2 regions of the Xenorhabdus bovienii SS-2004 genome follow, and region 2 is predicted to be linked to the other one. Evidence: predicted binding sites of a transcription regulator. Region 2 holds the regulator's gene; the other holds the start of a gene.

Region 1 (9,713 bases), 1.4 Mb from region 2:
CAAGTGCTGCTAAAGGCCTGGCAGGATCACAACATTGCTGGTATTGATTGGTTATCAGCCAACCTCTCCTCTCTTTTTGCAAAGTATGTCAAAATTGCCGAGCAGGATTAAGCGTAATCCCAGCAGGCGCTAATTTCATAATATTCTCAGGAGAGCATGATGCACTGGTTGATGGATTATTGGTGGGTTATTCTGTTACTACTCATCGGTATTATTGTTAATGCGATAAAAGAGCTGAGCCGCGTCGATCAGAAGCGCTTTTTAGATAACAAACGAGAATTACCCCCTCACCGAGATTTTAATGATAAATGGGATGATGAGGACGATTGTTCCCAGAAACACCGCAAGAAATAGTCCAATTTTTCCACTGATTGGCAAGTATCTCATCAATGCTTGCCAATGCTCCTGCGGTTTCTTCCCGACAACGTTTCAACAACGCCTTACGTCCGCTCAGGAATAAATCGCGCGCGCACTGTTCAATATCTATCTGTTGTTGAAGATATTTTCTTAATGCTGGCAAAGCCAGATCAAGTGCCAACAATAGCCGCTGTAACGCAAAATAAGACGCAGACAGGGGACGATGAGCGAATGCAAAACCCGCCAGTTCCTGCCAGTCATTATCACTGAGCTGGTTATCATCATGATGATCAATGGGTAAGGAAAAACCGATCAGTAATTCCAGCCAGTATGCATCACGACATAGTTGCTGTTGTGCGGACTCAGCCAGCCATTTTCCCTTCTCACTCAGTGGCAAAATAGCCATTGCGGTATAGCAACCACTGCTTGCTTCGAGATGGGTTCCTATCCGCACCAATCGAAAGCCGCATGTTTGCCAGAGTGACCAAAGTTCAGCGGTATAACCAAAGCTGACAGAAAGAAAATCCTGCTTTTGCGTGCGAGCTTCTTGACACTGTTGAGCAACCAAGCGTTGAGCAATGCCACGACGGCGATATTGTGCCCGGACAGCAATACGACTGACACGCTGTGAACGCATCATCGCAGCCTGTGGAAAGCCACTATGGGCGGCCAGAGACTGAGCCACCAGATTTCCCCTTGGACGACGGCGACCTGCCCACACTTCATGCGCCAATGTCTGTGGCAACCCACCTTCACTTACCATCCATAACGCGCCGATCAATTGTTGATTATTCACAGCGGAACGAGATGTAGCGGCCAGAAAAGTCATTCCGTTACCATCCAGCAAACGGCGCAAATCAAGAGGAGATGTGCGGTAGTGAGCACTCGTCAACAGTCCATAAAACTGACGCAGTAATTCAGGTTGTCGCAACCACATTGCCTGAGTGATGGGATAAAAGTGCAAATTTTTCTCAGGTTCGGAATAAACCAATGGCTTACCAGACAACGATTTTTCATCAAATAACAGTGTGCTATCTAACCATGTTTCCAGTGGATCATTTTCAGCCCAGCGCATCGGTGTTTCCAGTTCTCTAACATGGCAATCAGGCAATGTGGCACACAACTTCAGCAAAAATCCACGCCCGGTTCCTTCATAGCCCTGTACCGTTGTCGTTAATAACACTCGTGGAAAATATCGGATTAATTCGGCTAACTGCGGGGTTGGGATCGCCGCGGCTTCGTCAATCAGAAGCCAGTCTGCATCAATATCATGTCCTTCCCGATTATTTTTCAATCGACAATATTTCAATAAATTGTCTACCGCCCAGAATGGGGTTTTATCAACGGGAGAACCCTGCTCAGGATCGGAAGTCCCGGAATAATACCGAATAACTTCTGTTGTGATTTTTGCAGGTGCACATAGCCAACACTTCCCCTGCCATTGCTGTATGAGCATTCCGGCCAAGGCAGATTTTCCGCGTCCTCGGGGCGCAGTGACCACCCAAACTCCCTGTGAAGCCCGTAGTAATTGCTCAAGAATAGCCTGCTGGCTGGCAGTAGGATTACCATCAGGCATCTGCCACGATGCGGTTTGTGGTAATTGCATTGGCTGAAAGGGTTTTCCCTGTTGCCATAGCAGGATATCGGGAAACCCTAGGATTTGCTGTTGAATATGTTGGATAAAATAAGGTGTAGAGATCACGCCAGCCGACTCGTTCCAACGCGAACTGTCTTCATCTGGCTGTGCTGGCCATTGTGACCAAGTGGGTACACGCATCACCAGCCAGCTTCCTGTTTTTAGCGTACCAGCCAGAATCGCCAGCGCTTCGGCATTAAAACCACGGGTGACATCAAAAACCCCATGCATAAATTCGCGCCCAAGCAAACTACACGCTTTTACTGGCTCAATCACACCCTCGTCTCCAGATGCGACTGTTACCCAATCCCCCTGAAACTGTTTTTTCAGCTGATTGACAATCTGCTCGCTCCACAGGACATCACCACTTAAAACCACCAAGCGGCGCTGCCCTTGCTGCTGCATTTGCTCCTGCAACTTTTTCCAGATCGAATCTAACATGGTCATGGTTTACCAATCATGATAGATAAAATACCCGCTGCAATCAGCGGGCCGACGGGAACGCCCTTGAACAACGCTACGCCCAATACAGTACCAACCAATAACCCCGCCACTGTAGATGGCTGACTCGACATCAAGGCAACACCACGGCTTCCCAGCCACGATACGATAATGCCGACAGCGATAGCGAGCAGCGACTTCCAATTCAGGAATGAACTGAATATGTCCTGCGCAGAAATTTTCCCACTTGCGATAGGTGCCATGACTCCGATGGTGAGAATCAGGATACCTATCGTCAAGCCATACTTTTCCACCCAAGGGAAAAAGTGATTCAGTGGTGTAATACGGACTATCAGCAAAAACAGCATAGCAAGCGTTACTGTCATGTTATGGCTGATAATGCCAAGGCCTGCCAGCACTAACAAAATAAGTAAAGTAGGATCAACATAGCTCATGAATTTTTGTTCCCTGCAAAAAACTTTGACTGATGGTTTTTACACCGACCAATACACAGCAGAATAATAACTTAAAATTTAATATGTTAGTCATATTATTTACATTCAATAAAATATTGCTAATTCATGATCATATTGACCAGATTAGGGGCTGTTGACGTTTTATGAGGGGAATTTGAACAGCATGATGCTCTGGTATCATTGTCTTCGCGAAAAAACCATTACCCCAGACCATCATACCAAGAACAATGTTATCAAAACCTTTATGGAATAAGCTAGCTGTATTGATGCAACAAAGTGGATATGTATATCACAAAGAAGAACATTATCTGACTTTCGAGGGGATCCTTTACCGGATGCGAACAGGCTGTCCCTGGCGAGATGTCCCCACTGAATTTGGCAAATGGAACACCATTTTTAAGCGCTTTAATGATGGGTCTAAGAAAGCTATTTTTAATTTATTATTCAAATTATTATCTGAGAATACAGATACAGAATGGTTGTTCATTGATGGCAGTATTGTTCGGGCTCATCAACATAGTTCAGGGGTCGTGTATTCAACCTGTTGATTGGCCATCAATAATAGAACTCACGTTCGATGAATGTGCCAATGATCTTGTCATTCATTTCAACTGACTTAGAATAACCCAGCATCTTGCGATTGAGTCGCTTTAGCCTGTTACGCAGGTTCAGATTTTCTCGTTCAATACGTTGAGTATAAAGTTTACCGGTGATATGTTTCTCATCAGCCAATATGTCATATGCCCCGAAATTATCGGTGCACCAGAATGCCACATCAAAAGCGGATAACTTTTCCAGCAACGTCCTGAGTGTCTGTTTGCTACGAGCGCCAAAAGCGTGAGCGACAATACGTTTCAAGCGAGGCTCCCACGCGTACCACAGCCAGCGTTGCCGTTTTTTGTTACTGATGAATGACCCCATTTCATCGACTTCACAGATAAGCTGAAGCTCAGGGGTATCCAGCGGCAGCGTGGTTACACATCGCGGCGCGAGTTTTTTAAAGTGCGTACAACAGCGTTAATGCTGACATGAAGTGCCCGTGCCGTATCACGAATACCGGCGTTATTCATGGCAAGCTCGACGATTTGCTCTTTCATACCCGAATGGCAAGCCCGGTAAGTGTATTCGAGCTGGAAGGTTCTACGACAGGACTGGCAATAATATCGTTGATGCCCACCTTCTCCTTTACCGTGTTTTTTAACAGGCGTGGTTTGGCCACAAAACCGACACTTCACTTCAACTAATGCCATCACTATCCCTCACGTATTTACCCTCATTATACGTGAGAAACAACGGGATGAATACGTGACCTAGTTCAGGTGCCAGGGCAATCGCATCTAAAATTCATTGACAATGGTTTAATTTCATGTCGTTATGCAGCTTTTAAATCCATCCTTATGTCCTCTGTCAGCCCTTTGTTACAGCATTTTGCCTCACTTGAAGATCCCCGAGTTCAACGAACTCAGTTGCATAGTTTGGAAAATATCCTGACTATCGCCATCTGCGCTGTGATTTGTGGCGCTGAAGGTTGGGTCGAAATTGAAGAGTTTGGCGAATCTAAACAGGATTTCTTTACCCAACTGCTTGATCTCACTAATGGCATCCCCTCTCACGATACCTTTGGTCGTGTCTTTGCTGCACTTGATGCGCAGGCTTTTGCCGACTGTTTCACCTCCTGGATATCTACGCTGGCACAAGGAGTTGATCAGGGTATCATCGCTATTGATGGCAAAACCATGCGCCGGTCACTCGATAAAGCCAACGGCAAGGCGGCAATCCATCTGGTCAGCGCCTTTGCCTGTACCAATCGCTTAGTTCTGGGACAAGTGAAAGTGGAGAGTAAATCCAATGAAATCACCGCTATTCCTGAGTTACTTCGACGATTGGTTTTGTCTGGAAGTCTGGTGACTATCGATGCCATGGGATGCCAGAAAGCGATTGCTCATCAATTACATGAAGCGGGCGCGGATTACGTACTGAGCCTGAAAGAAAATCATCCCGGCCCGTATAATGATGTCAGCCATTATTTCGATTATGTCTCATCCCAACCGGAGCGCCTGAGCGAATATGAAGACGTGGATGCCGGACATGGCCGCATTGAGCGACGCACAGTACAAATGACCCATGTTGATTGGTTGCCGGAAAAGGCGTGCTGGTGTGGTTTACACAGCATAATACGGGTGATCCGCGAACGCTATGTAGGAAATGAAGTGAGCCGGGAGAGCTGTTATTTTATCAGCACTTTACGTCCGACAGAGGCTCAACGGGCAGCGACAGCGATCCGCAGTCACTGGCAAATAGAAACGCAACTCCATTGGTGTCTGGATATTGCTTTTAATGAAGATCAGCAGCGGATGCGGGAAGGCAATGCAGCCGCCAATATGGCATTACTCAATAAAATCGCGTTGAATTTACTGCGCTTAGCTCCCACCAAAGCGGGAATTAAAGCACGCCGTAAACGGGCTGGTTGGGATGGTGAATATCTACTTACAGTACTGGGCAAAGCGCATCAAATTTAGATGCGATTGCCTTGGATGAGAACCCCCTGTTCATCGCCCAATTGAATGCCATCGGGAGTACTTTCCCCCATCCATTCAGCCAGTTGCCAGCTATTCTTACGTTCAACATCACTGAGCAATCCCCCGAAGATAGGCGAGGCTGCGTTGTCGTGGGCCGATAGAGTGAAATAAGGGAGTCAGACGGGCATGTCATGCCTGTAGCGCCTGTTCCCAGATTTTGGCAGAGGATGACATGTAACACCGCCTTTGATTTAAGGAAGAAGAGCCCTATCATGGCACAATATGGATTACGGCTGTAGTACAAATCAACGTGTTATCTGATAATCGCTAAATTAAGAAACTATGCAATTTCAATCTTTTTATGGCGGATTTCCTATCGATAAATAGTGTTTACGGCTGTAGTACTAAGCGCATGGTGAAAAAACAGCAAATGCAATGGAGTCAACAAGGTGCACATTATCTACTCCAGACGCGAACAGCGGTACTCAATAATGATTTAAAAACGCGATTTGAGCACTGGTATCCGGGGATCAAATTAAGCAAAGAAACAGATCACTATTTGGCAGAGATTATTGCTGCATGAGTGCACCAAGGATTTTTATGCTTTCATAAGCTAAGTACCTACGGACACATTGAACGATAATATCGGTAGGATAGCGTAGACGTTTGAAGGCTTTTCAAATTAAAGAAATGATGAAACCACAACCACAGAGTAAAAGTCGCTATTTTACCTCACTTCTCCTTAATGCGACAGAACCGTTTTTACAAGAAAATTATTAATACCAATAACGCTAATTATATTGATAATCATTTACATCTAAAATATTGTAATAGTGTTTTCTTCCTCAAGAGCTCATACCTCTTTATGACGAACATTTTGTTTCCAGCGCCGCCTGTAAGCAGTACAAATTCATTGATGGTTATTAAATTATTTTTATAAGGCAAATCAGACGGTGTTTGATTATGTTTAAGATAAGAAAAAAACTTGTGGTGAAAATCATCTCCAGATGCACCGGATTTGGGTTTCAGGTGGTACTGTTTTCAATACCCACGTTATCTGATGAGGCGTATGCGGCTAGCACGGGATTGGCATCATGAGAGTGATAACCGCGAAGCTGAAAAACGTAATAGTATTAATGCAAGGAATCGTAGCAAAGAGGAGTGCACCAGGCACCAAAACGGCAATTCCGCTTTTCAAAATACGGCAGACAATTTTCGTCGTTACGCGTAACCAGATGGCGCTTGCAAGCGCAACCTCCGTATCCGACGCATTGATTGACACTAGTAGTACCTTCACCAACTATTTAGGCTTATCTAACCGCAACGCTGAAGTCGTAGTCCACCTCTTTCACTACATTCCAGATCACGATGCGTTTTGCGCCATGGTGGAGAGCGCGCTGAGTCCTCTACGCATTGGAGAGCTCGATAAAGTTGTGCTGTCGCGTCTGCTACAGATTGAAAGCATCCCCCCGCTTAGCGCACTGAATCTGTGGCTGCAGCTCAACAGACAGAATCCAGAGAGCTACAACTTTCACTTACCGCTGGCAGATGGCACGCTGATTGGTGCTAGCCCTGAATTGCTGCTACGCAAAGAGGGTAATGTCTTGCGCTCCTGTCCCCTTGCAGGCTCAGTGCGGCGAGGCGACAATACCGCCAGTGACCGAAATGCCAAAGAAAAGCTGTTGGTCTCCGGAAAAGATCGCCATGAACATCGGGTGGTCACGGAGGCTATCCGTCGCCAACTGACGGATCTTTGCCAGTCTCTGACGATCCCTGAACCTTCGCTGTTCAGCACGCCCACGCTCTGGCATCTCGCTACTGAGATTCAGGGTATATTGGCCAATGATCGCGATAGTGCTCTATCGCTTGCCTGCCTACTTCATCCCACGCCCGCATTATGCGGCGCTCCTTATACCTCATCCCGCAATTTGATCGGCGCGCTGGAACCCTTCGATCGCGGCTGGTTTGGCGGTATCGTCGGCTGGTGCGACGCCCGCGGAAACGGGGAATGGGTAGTGGCGATCCGCTGCGGTAAAGTGCGGCCCCATCAGATTGAGCTATTCGCCGGCGCCGGCATCGTTCCGGACTCTGTTCCGGAAAACGAATGGATGGAAACCCATACCAAATTTAACACCATGCTGAACGCACTTGGTTTTGCGATGCAACAGGAGCAGACATTATGATTGAATTCAACCGTTGGCCTCAGGATCTGGCTGCACTCTATCGCCTGAAAGGGTACTGGATTGATCGTCCATTGAGCGAGATTCTTGATATTCACCGCGAGAACGATACCACAGCACTATTTTGCGGTGAGCAGAGCTGGAGCTATCGGGAGCTGAATGAGGCAGTAAACCGATTAGCCGCCTCTCTGCACCGACGCGGCGTGCGTCAGGGACAAACTGCACTGGTTCAGCTTGGCAACGAGGCTGAGTTTTATATCGTCTTTTTTGCCTTACTGCGCCTAGGTGTCGCACCTGTCAACGCGCTTTATAGCCACCAAAGCAGCGAATTAACCGCGTATGCACGCCAAATTATGCCAAGCATACTCATTGCCGATCGCCAACATCGCCAGTTTCATGATGATGTTCTTATTGATCTTCTAATAGATCAGTGTCCAGAACTGAATATAGTGGTGCTTCACCATGCGAATTCAGATTCAGACCATTCGCTTGCACGCCTGATATCGGAAGAACCGGGAGACTTCACGCCAACACCAACGCCGGCAGATGAGGTCGCATTTTTCCAGCTTTCCGGCGGCAGCACTGGCACACCCAAGCTGATTCCACGTACCCACAACGACTACTATTACAGCATCCGCGCCAGTAATCCGATCTGCAACGTAAGCAGTAAGACCCGATATCTCTGTGCACTGCCGGCTGCACATAACTATCCTATGAGTTCACCGGGAGCTCTGGGCGTATTCTATGCGGGTGGTCAGGTTGTCCTCGTTCCCGATCCTAGTCCAGATGGATGTTTTCCTGCTATCGCACATCATCAGATCAATCTTGTTGCCCTGGTGCCACCTGCTGTCAGCATCTGGCTGGAGTATGCCAATCTCATCGGTCACATCAACGAACTCTCCAGTCTGGAGGTGATGCTGGTCGGCGGTGCTCCTCTGGGAGAAGCACTGGCCAGACGCATCCCAAAAGAGCTAGGGTGCCAGCTCCAACAGGTATTTGGTATGGCGGAAGGTCTGGTGAACTACACCCGACTAGATGATGACGACACACATACCTTCACAACTCAGGGTCGCCCCATCAGCGAAGATGATGAGGTGTGGGTAGCAAACCAAGAAGGTCTCCCAGTGCCGCTCGGAGAGCCAGGATTGTTAATGACCAGAGGTCCATACACTTTTCGGGGCTATTACCGCAGCCCAGAACATAACCAAACCGTGTTCGACAGCGATGGGTTTTATTGCTCTGGTGACGTCGTCATTCAGCTTCCCGGCGGATACCTCAAAGTCGTCGGACGTGAAAAAGATCAAATAAATCGTGGCGGCGAAAAAATTGCGGCTGAAGAGGTTGAACATCTTCTGCTGCGCCACCCAGCGGTGGTATACGCCGCATTGGTCGCTATTCCTGACTGTCTGATGGGTGAGAAAACTTGCGCATATGTGGTAACACGCGAACACGAAGCTGTAAAGCCAGCCGTATTCCGTCGCTGGTTGCGCGAACAAGGTATAGCCGACTACAAAATTCCCGATCGTTTCGAAAATCTGCCTACACTACCGCTCACCCCGGTAGGAAAAATCAATAAACAGGCGTTGCGTACACTTGCCAGCGCCGCCTTAGAAAATTGAGGAAATACGCCATGAGCATTCCTAAACTTCAGGACTATACCCTGCCCGATGAGGCCACCTTACCTGCAAATAAAGTGGAATGGACGTTAGAGCCGCAGCGTGCTGCTCTGCTGATTCACGATATGCAGGAATATTTCCTCAACTTCTGGGGAAAAGAAAGCAAAATGGTTCAGCAAGTTATCGACAACATTGTTATTCTGCGCGCCCGTTGCCATGCACTTGGTATCCCAGTGTTTTATACAGCTCAGCCGACCCAACAGAGTGACGTCGAACGAGCGTTACTAAATGATATGTGGGGACCGGGGCTGAACAACTACCCAGAACAGCAAAAAATCGTGGCAGCACTGTCCCCCGAGCAACAGGATAATGTGCTGGTGAAGTGGCGCTACAGCGCATTTCAGCGCTCTGATTTGGAGACTCAGCTGAAAGAACACAAGCGTGATCAGCTGATGATCTGCGGCGTGTATGCCCATATCGGCTGCCTA
Region 2 (9,713 bases):
GGATTAATGGGCTGTGTTCATGCAGAAATGACGTCACAGCAGATAGTGGATTCGCTTAGTCAATTAAAAGTGAATTTCAAAATTAAGGATAATCAAGCAGGAGCACATGGAACCGATTGTGCCATTTTAGGCGCGGACGGGGCTTCCTGTAATCGGGTTCATATCACATTAGCTAATGGCAATCAGGCGATCGACTCTTCTGACTGGGCGATCTATTTTCACAGTATTCGCCAGATCCTGAAAGTCGATCATGAGCAATACAAAATCACGCATATCACGGGTGACTTACATAAGCTGGAGCCGACGGAAAAATTCATCGGTATCAAAGCCAATGAAAAAATCTTGTTACCGATCTTTGGAGAATACTGGCAGATTTACAGCACAGATTTTATGCCACGCTGGTATGCCACTTCCGGTGATGCGATGCCTAAAATACTGGCGAATACCGATACGGAAGATCTGAGTGCGTTTTTATCTGATTTTACAGATGAGCAGTGGAAACGGACTACGCTGGATAACAATATTCTGATGACTCCGGAAACTCGTTTTGTAAAAAACCAGCAGATGGTAAAAATCAGCGGGGATAAACTGCGTGGACAGGTTATTCCGACGCCAAAAACGCTGACTATCCATTCACAAGATGTAAACCTGTCCCGTGGTGTGAAACTGGAGTTGGGCGGGTTGAGCAACGCATCAATCAACGTTATTCGAGAACGTTTTGCCTCTCACAATATCAAGCTAACAGATAATGGCTATCGGATTGCGGCACAGATCAACGCAAACAAATTTACGGGCACTTGGCGAGTGCAAGGGGCTTATTCGCTGAATATCACAACTCAAGGAACGCAAATCGTCGCATTTGATCAATCCGGTGTGTTTTATGGCCTGCAATCATTGTTATCTCTGCTCCCTGCCAATGGTGATCCTACAATTGCCACACTGACGGCAAAAGACGCGCCCAGATTCGATTATCGAGGCATATTTTTAGATGTTGGGCGTAACTTCCACAGTAAGGAAGCTGTCTTGCGTCTGCTCGATCAAATGTCCAGTTATAAACTGAACAAATTCCATTTCCACTTGAGCGATGATGAGGGCTGGCGTCTGGAAATCCCCGGTCTGCCGGAGCTGACTGAAGTCGGGAGCAAACGCTGTCATGATCTGAGTGAAACTCAATGTTTGTTGCCGCAATTAGGATCAGGGCCTGATAGCAATAATATGGGAAGTGGCTATTTTAGTCGTCAGGATTACATTGATATCTTGAAATATGCCAAAGCGCGCCAGATAGAAGTGATCCCCGAGATTGATACCCCTGCTCACGCTCGTGCAGCGGTTGTGTCGATGGAAGCCCGTTACAAAAACCTGATGGCACAGGGGAAAGAGCAGGAGGCCAATGAATATCGCCTGCTTGACCCGACTGATACCACGAATGCGACATCAGTACAGTTCTACGATCGCCGCAGTTATTTAAATCCGTGTATGGATTCCTCCAAACGGTTTGTTGACAAAATTATCAGCGAAATCGCTTTAATGCACAGAGAAGCGGAATTACCGTTGAAAACATGGCATTTTGGTGGTGATGAAGCGAAAAACATTCGTTTGGGAACGGGGTATCAGGACAAAGATGGCCCAATAGAACCGGGCAAAGGGATCATCAACAAAAAGATAGAAGACAAACCGTGGGCAAAATCTCAGGCTTGCCAAAAAATGATAGCGCAGGGCATTGTTAAAGATGTTAGTGAACTTGACAGTCATTTTGCCATTGAAGTCAGCAAGATCGTCAATACTCACGGCATTGATACAATGCAGGCATGGCAGGATGGCTTGAAACATGCGAAGTCGGCAAAAGATTTCGCCACCAAGCATGTGGCAGTGAATTTCTGGGATACACTCTATTGGGGAGGCTATGATTCTGCCAATGATTGGGCGAATAAGGGCTATCGAGTGGTCGTTTCCAGCCCTGATTATGTCTACCTTGATATGCCGTATGAAGTTAGTCCGAAAGAGCGCGGCTACTATTGGGCAACACGCTTCAACGATGAAGCAAAAATTTTCAGTTTTGCGCCGAACAATATGCCACAAAATGCTGAAACATCGGTGGATCGCGACGGCAACCGCTTCAATACCCAGAGCAACAAACATTGGCCGGGAGCTTATGGGCTATCAGGGCAATCATGGAGCGAAACCGTGCGTACTGATGATCAGATGGAATACATGATTTACCCGCGCTTGTTGCCATTGGCGGAACGTGCATGGCATCAGGCGAGTTGGGAACAGAATTACCAGCAGGGCAGGGAATATAAGGGCGGCGTAACACATTATGTTGATACTAATGCGATCAACAATGATTGGATAGATTTTGCCAATTTGATGGGACAACATGAGCTGGCTAAATTGGACAAAGCTAACATCGCCTATCGGTTGCCAGTACCTGGGGGAAGGATTGTATCCGGAACGTTGGAAGCCAATATCGCCTTGCCGGGGCTAGCGATCCAGTATTCGCTGGATGGCGGTAAAACATGGGCGATTTACGATGACAGGCAGCGTCCACATGTCAGCAATAATGTGAAAGTGCGCTCTGTCAGTACTGATGGTAAGCGTTTTAGCCGAGATGAAGAAGTAAAAATCACGCTCTGATATTTCTTTTAAAAAGCAGCCTGCCGATTAGCTTGAGCTAATCGGCAGTAGCTTATTCAGACTACATGAGACACAGAAGTGGATAATTGTCAGAACTTCTTATCGTGTCGTGCTTTCTCATCATGAGTTTTCATCATGCATTGTGCTATCTTTGCGGCAATCACCAGCAGTACAGTGACCATACAAGTAGAGACTATGGTTTGACAGCTTGATCCCGTAACGTTCAGCGATATCTTTCTGGCGCTCTTCAATAAACTCATCACTGAACTCAATGACTTTACCGCAGTCAAGGCAAATCAGATGGTCATGGTGATGCTGTTGAGTGAGTTCAAAAACCGATTTACCGCCTTCAAAATTGTGACGTGTGACAATGCCGGCATCATCGAACTGGTTCAACACGCGATAGACAGTGGCGAGGCCAATCTCTTCACCGATATCAATCAGTTTTTTGTAGAGATCTTCCGCACTGACATGATGGCATTCTGGATCCTGTAGCACTTCCAAAATTTTCAGGCGTGGAAGTGTTACTTTAAGTCCAGCATTTTTCAATGCTTTATTGTTGTCGGTCATGCGGATTCAGTCCTGTAACTTAGTAAGGTGAACTTATGATACTTGGGTGTATCGTGAGAGAATCATGATTCTGTTTCACGTGATAGATTATAGGCACGGATACTTGAAATGAAAACCATACCTATCCCGATATCATGACACATTATTGAGGAATTATCCCGTGAAAAGGAGCTTGGCTCCTTATACACCAAGAATTTCTGACAGGCTCATCTCGGCCTTAATCTGCTGTACCCAAGTTTCAACGCGCTCATCCGTCAATTCTGGCTGGCGATCTTCATCGATAGCAAGGCCAATAAAATGGTTATCATCAGCCATACCTTTGGAGACTTCAAAGTGATACCCTTCGGTTGGCCAGTGACCTACGATAATAGCACCAAGAGGTTCAATGATATCGCGAATCGTCCCCATCCCATCACAGAAGTACTCTGCGTAATCTTCCTGATCGCCACAGCCGAACAGAGCGATGAGTTTGCCATCGAAATTGATCTCTCCCAGTGTCGGGAAGAAATCATCCCAGTCACACTGAGCTTCACCATAATACCAAGTCGGAATGCCGAGCAGCAGGATATCGAAAGCTTCAATATCTTCTTTGCTGCTTTTGGCAATATCGTGGACTTCAGCAACATCAGCACCGCCCAATTTTTTTTGGATCATTTTGGCAATGTTCTCTGTGTTGCCTGTATCGCTGCCGAAGAATATACCTATTATTGCCATAAAATGGGTTAACCTCTTATTTTAATTGTGTATTAAGCTATACACATCACGCTGAAACCAGCAGGAAAAATGTCAGTTTTAATAAAATTAAAAGCGTTATTTTGACCAAACATCAATGACAAGTCTGTCAGATTTGTGTGGTAACGTCGTTTCATACTGTCGAGTGAAAGCCGTTAATTAGTAAGGTGATTTTCTGCCAGTTGAGCTAATAACATTTGTTCAATCAGCTCGCTGCGGCTGATATTGCGCTCTTTTGCCAGATGGTTTAAAGCATCGATGGCATCTTCATTGAGCTTCAATTCCACTCGACGCAGTCCTTTGACTTTATCTCTGCGCAACTGGTTGCGTTTATTGATCCTAAGCTGCTCGTCCCTGGACAGCGGATTCGTTTTCGGTCGCCCTGGCCTGCGTTCATCTGCGAACAAATCCAGTGTGGTGCGATCAGTTTGTTCTTTTGCCATAAATTCAATTGTAAAGGGCGTGTACCAATAGTATAGCGGGCAATGATACCTTAGCTGGGCGCGAGCCGCTACTGGTTGATGGGAGAGATATCTGGCAGGAAGATAGAGATATGGGGGAGTGGGTTATTTCAGGATATGCATCGTTGATTTTCTGGCTCAGACGGGGGGGTTAAAACTCAAAGTTTTCATTGGCTCTTTCCACATCGGGATGGCATAACGAGCCAACGTTATTGATACTTGCTTTATCAACGTTTGATTCCATTCGGCTTACTGTAGAGGGGTTAACTCCCTACATCTGCATTATTCAATTGAAAGCGTATCGTCTAAGTTAATAAATGTGATAATTATGAACATATTAATTATCACATTAATATGTTCATAATTTTAGATAGGTAGTAATTGGAGAATAGTAGGTATGGTAACCAATGCAATAAGCAGGGAAATAATAATGGAGAGAGAAATGACTTCCTGTTTAAAACCATACTTATTGGAAAAAACATAAACACCTGCTCCTATTGGCTGTGCAGCCATGACAATCGCAGCAATTAGCCAGATATTATCAGTTTGTTGCATACCAAATAGATAGTAGGCACAGAGAAACGTAATCAATGGCTGTATTCCTAATTTAAGGCACAACATTGGCATAGCTAATTTTAGCGCATCGCTGTTGATATGCTCTTTGATTTTAAGCCGAGATAATCCCAGTCCTAAAGCGAATAGTGCTGTTGGACCGGAGGCATTACCCAGAAATTCAGCAAATGAACGTAAAAAGTTAGGAACGGGAATACCTAAAAAAACGAAAACCAATCCAGCAATAACTGAAATAGTCAGAGGATTGCTCAATGTTGTCTTTAATGCCCCAACGAGACTTTGACTAATGGATATTTTGTTGCCGGATTGGTGTGTAGAAAAAATATCATAAGTGATGATAACAGCCATGATTGCAGGAATGTTATGCAAAATAGTGGCGATAGCGGCAGGAAGCGCGGCGGATTCACCATAGACTGAAATTAGGATTGGAACACCCATATACCCAGTTGTACCATAACATGCACCCATGCTTAAAATCGACGATTGCGGTAAACTAATCCCCATAAATTTTGCTACTAATATTCCTAAAATGTATGCGGCACCAATTCCAGACAAACTGGCAGTTATGAATCCCCATTGTTGTAGCTCATTAATATCTGCCCGAGCAATAGCAAGGAACAATAAAGCAGGGAGTGCGATATAAAGCACATATTCATTGATTAATTTATCAGATTTTCCACTGTCAGGGCGTAAGCGCCCGAAAATATATCCGATAAAAATAATAAGAAATATTGGTACAACTATCATAAACATTATAAATCAATCTTATATGAATTTAAAACATAACAACATACTCCTTTGATAGAGGGAGTGAACTGTACAGCCTGCATGGTTGTGGTTGAGACATGCATCTGCTCTTGGGGGGACTGGGCATTTGCAGTGGAAATGAACAGGGAAAAACAAACGCCAAGAAGAGATAGAAGATTTCTTGCCATTCCTCGTCCTTACAGTGATCACTTAGGTTAGTGTTGATATTTTAGATAGATTAGTCTATCTAAAAAATTCGTGCAACCGTGTTCTGTGTGAAAGATAGGCGAGGGCAGAGGGTAATTATTGTTTCAGGAAACTGGTGTGTAACATTCGAATTTATCGATGGTGATGTGCACATCGTTAACTATGGGAATTATCACTAATAAAAAATGAAGCCCCTATTTGTTGAGTATGCAACTTTCAGGGCTTGTTCCACCTTTATTAATTAATAGATTTTAAAATATAAATAAAGTCCTAGTTTTTAATGCGACAAATAATATGGAAATAATGACCAGTTTCTAATCTCCAAACGTCACCGTTATTAATATCTACAACTATATTCTTTGTTTCATATCCTTCCCCCACAATATTAGATGACCAGAACCAAAAGTTACCAATGTTATTGTTATTATTATCAAAATAATTAACAGGCCACCCATAACTGTTGTAAAGAGTCCCATTTGGATAAGCATTATGTATATCCATTAATTGATCGCTAGTGGGTAACTCTCCTAATTTATTGCAGTAATCTGCCGCTACACGCCATTGTGGGGTTACCCATAATTCGCGGTTTATTGTATCAGGAATATCATCCCTTTCCTCAGAATGTAATGGAGCCTCAGAATGTAATGGAGGCCGCGAGTATTTTTTTCCGTTAACTGTAATGTAATCTTCCATATGCCCCCAATAATTAGCCAGTGGTGTATCCGGGCTGGTAATCACGGTAAAAATAACATCCCATGTTTTGGTCAACGTCTGGTTGGCTCCGTCATGCACCTCTACCGACAGGGTGGTTCTTGTGCCAATACCGTTAGGGTCAGTGACATTGATAACGAGATGACCTTTTTCATCAGTATGGCCGCGGTAAGTATCCTCTTTACCCGCCAGTACACCTTCTTTCGCCTCCAGGTTTACTGTGACTGTGTCAGCTTTCTTCTGACGATTAATCGCCGTCATCTTAATTGTCACAGGGACACCCCCAACGGCTTGACCTCCGTTCTCAGTTTTGACCGTGAGCGTAATGGTTTTATCTCTTTCAACCTTAACCGCCATCGTGCCATCCGCATCCTTCTCAGGTTTATCCGGCGTTATCGTGAAGTCACTCGCCACGCCTTTCACCGTACCATCCAGGTTGCCTTCTAAATTATTGCCTTCATCAGCTTCCTGCCGTGTATCTCTGTTATATGATTTGCCACGCGCCAGTTTCGAACGGGCTTGTATCGCAACTTGGATGACTCGGCCACTGTCTTCCGGTTTCAGACGGTATCCGGGGATGGTATTGGTGTTATTTGGCGGGACAATATGATCCTTGTCATCACTATTAAATTGTTCCACCAGAAACTCGGGGGACTTATTGTAATCAGGGTCTCCTGCGGGATATTTGATACCCCATAAAAAGAGGGAGTTATCTTGGTCATGTCCGCCTTTAGCCTCAAATTTATACGTTGCAGTCAGTTCCTCATCAACCGCTAACTTACCGTGGATTTTCAGATCTGCAATGCCGGGGCCCCGGGAGGGGTCAATAATCTGCCCTATCGTATTACCGCCCTGAAGTTCATTACCTTCATTCTGACCGCTGTTCTTCAAAATATCAGTTCCTGGTTTGCTTCTGCCATTTTTGGGCGTCAAAACAATTTCCACAAATTTATCAATATCGTCGTCACTCAGCTTATAAGATTCGATCTGGCCCCCTTGACCATCGACAGTGCCTGTAGCGCCCTGTTTACTGATGTCTTCCGGCGTGCCGCCTATTGTTGCGACCCGCCTCCAGGTGTAGGTAGTTTTATCTTCCACATAACCGTTATTGGGCTCAAACTCATAAGTGGCTTTCAGGGTTGAATTTACAGATCGGTACCCGTGCAAGACTACATTCTTAATGGAAGGAATGGCATTAGGGTCAAGAATGGTGCCCGGTTTTGCCCCTTTGGGCGTGGTTTGGTTGATGTTGGTGTCCGTCATACCAATATCTACCGTTTTGGCTTCACCGACTTCGTTGTTTCCGTTAACGGGCTTAACGGTAATCGCCACCGTTTTCCCTGCATCCGCTTGCTCCAGCGTTCTGGTCACCTTGCCTGTTTTGTCCTGAGCATTCTTGCCGTTGTCCGGTACGGGCTGGTAATCGGCTGCCGGAGTCCCCTTGTCATGCCAGGCAAACTGGGAGAGGTCGGTGGCGTCACCGCCATTACCGTTAAAGGTATATTCGGCCGTAAGCGGCTGATTGATTTCCAAATCACCACTCAGGACAATCTTGTCGATACCGGGTTTGGCATCCGGATCTGCCACACCGCCTTTGCCATTCCCGCCCGTAAGGCCCTGGTTGGCTGCCGGGTCGGTTATATCCGTGGTCACCGGCGCTTTGGCCCGCAGGTTCGCCCCGTTAGCCGCCAGTATGGACACTTCCAGTACCTTACCGGCATCGCTGCGCGCAATAACATACTTCACTTTTTCATTATCCGCCGCGCCGGCGGTTACCCGGCCTTCGCCGTTTTTCTGCGTCAGTACCGGCTCTTTCACCCCGGCGGCATCCGCCAGTGCCATCACTTGTTTCGCGGTAGTGCCTTTATCTCCCCAGACATAGAACGAACGGTCAGTGGTATTACCGCCTTTGTCCTCAAACTGATAGCGGGCATACAGGGTTTCATTGATATGTAAAATGCCATTCAGTTGCAGATTGTTCACGGCCGGCGCTTTGTTTTCATTAAACTCAATTACCGTCTCCTTCTTCATCTCCGTGCCATCCACGGTGGTGGTCAGCGTCCAGTGGCCGGTTTTCTGGCCGGCGGTGACGACGACTTCATACACCCCGTCCGACACTTCTTTAACATCACCGATTTGTGGATCTTGGCCTTCTCCCGGTAATTGACCCGCCGCATTGACCCTGATGCTGTCTTTTGCCCCTGTAACGGGTTTGCCCTGTTTATCTTTCAGCACCACCCGTAAGGTTTTGGTGGAGACGCCATCTGCGGCCAGCGTGTTACTGCCATCCGCCAGTTCAATGGTGGAGCCCTGGGTATCCAGCACATCGGCCAGTGATTGCCCGAAGGTGAGGGTGGCCGGGCGTTTGAGCGGTTTACCGAACACCTCTGGCGTGAGGGTCCATTGGCCTTTTTTCGCGCCTGCCGTGACAGGGATTGCATAGGTGCCGCTGCCCGGCGGGATTTCCTTCGCTGTTCCGGTGGTCGGCATTTGCCCCTGACCGTACAGCTCATGGTTATCCGGGATCAGATTGATGCTGTTTTCCGCCCCGGTGATCGGGTTGCCATCCTTGTCTTTCAGGTTCAGCTTAATCACCGTGGTATCCCCTTCATTCGGCAGTTCCCCTTTTTCGGGGATAAACTCCGATTTATCCGGGTCAATCAGCTCCGCTTTCGAAGAACCGAAGGTGATTTCTGTTGGGGTATCCAGAGGCTTGCCGTCTATCCGGGTGGTGATTTTCCACTGGCCGGTTTTGTCGCCCGCTTTCACTTTGACCTTATAAATACCGCTGTTTTCCGGCTCTTCCCAGACTTTATCAATCGTCGGTTTGTTTTGGCCGTCACCCGACAGCTTATCGCCATTGTCTTCAAATGTGATACTGTCCTTCGCGTTAAGAATGGGCTTGCCGGATTTGTCCTTAAGATGGAGCGTCATGACGGTACTGTCTTCATTGTTGGCCGCGAGGATATTCGTCGCCGGCGTAAACGTTGAGCCGCCGGTATCGACAATGTCCGTCAGCGACTGGCCAAAGGTAATGATGGCCGGTTTCAGCGTTCTGCCTTCCACCGCCGGGGTGAT

What was found. Region 2 encodes Fur, which represses iron uptake genes when iron is present. Its sites were predicted from a motif close to ATAATAATGAGAACNACTATCAA; they were not measured.
Region 1: XBJ1_RS11045 (isochorismate synthase) is a predicted target of Fur. The motif match lies at 6,224-6,246, and genes of this name have one in related genera.

The regions. Positions count from the first base shown of each region.
Region 1 is NC_013892.1:2,571,952-2,581,664, forward strand. Features, by position in the region: gene XBJ1_RS11000 (M15 family metallopeptidase) at 1-111, shown strand, start outside; gene XBJ1_RS11005 (YpfN family protein) at 160-354, shown strand; gene XBJ1_RS11010 (tRNA(Met) cytidine acetyltransferase TmcA) at 299-2,440, opposite strand; gene XBJ1_RS11015 (DUF441 domain-containing protein) at 2,437-2,889, opposite strand; partial or broken gene XBJ1_RS11020 (transposase) at 3,126-3,437, shown strand; one part of gene XBJ1_RS20815 (IS1 family transposase) at 3,466-3,911, opposite strand; one part of gene XBJ1_RS20815 (IS1 family transposase) at 3,911-4,160, opposite strand; gene XBJ1_RS11035 (ISAs1 family transposase) at 4,308-5,429, shown strand; partial or broken gene XBJ1_RS23015 (IS701 family transposase) at 5,471-5,609, opposite strand; partial or broken gene XBJ1_RS11040 (ISKra4 family transposase) at 5,836-6,012, shown strand; gene XBJ1_RS11045 (isochorismate synthase) at 6,524-7,612, shown strand; gene XBJ1_RS11050 ((2,3-dihydroxybenzoyl)adenylate synthase) at 7,606-9,228, shown strand; gene XBJ1_RS11055 (isochorismatase family protein) at 9,240-9,713, shown strand, end outside.
Region 2 is NC_013892.1:1,122,501-1,132,213, reverse strand. Features, by position in the region: gene XBJ1_RS04795 (beta-N-acetylhexosaminidase) at 1-2,634, shown strand, start outside; gene fur (ferric iron uptake transcriptional regulator) at 2,755-3,204, opposite strand; gene fldA (flavodoxin FldA) at 3,385-3,918, opposite strand; gene ybfE (LexA regulated protein) at 4,092-4,379, opposite strand; gene XBJ1_RS04775 (AEC family transporter) at 4,764-5,717, opposite strand; gene XBJ1_RS18985 (inverse autotransporter beta domain-containing protein) at 6,195-9,713, opposite strand, start outside.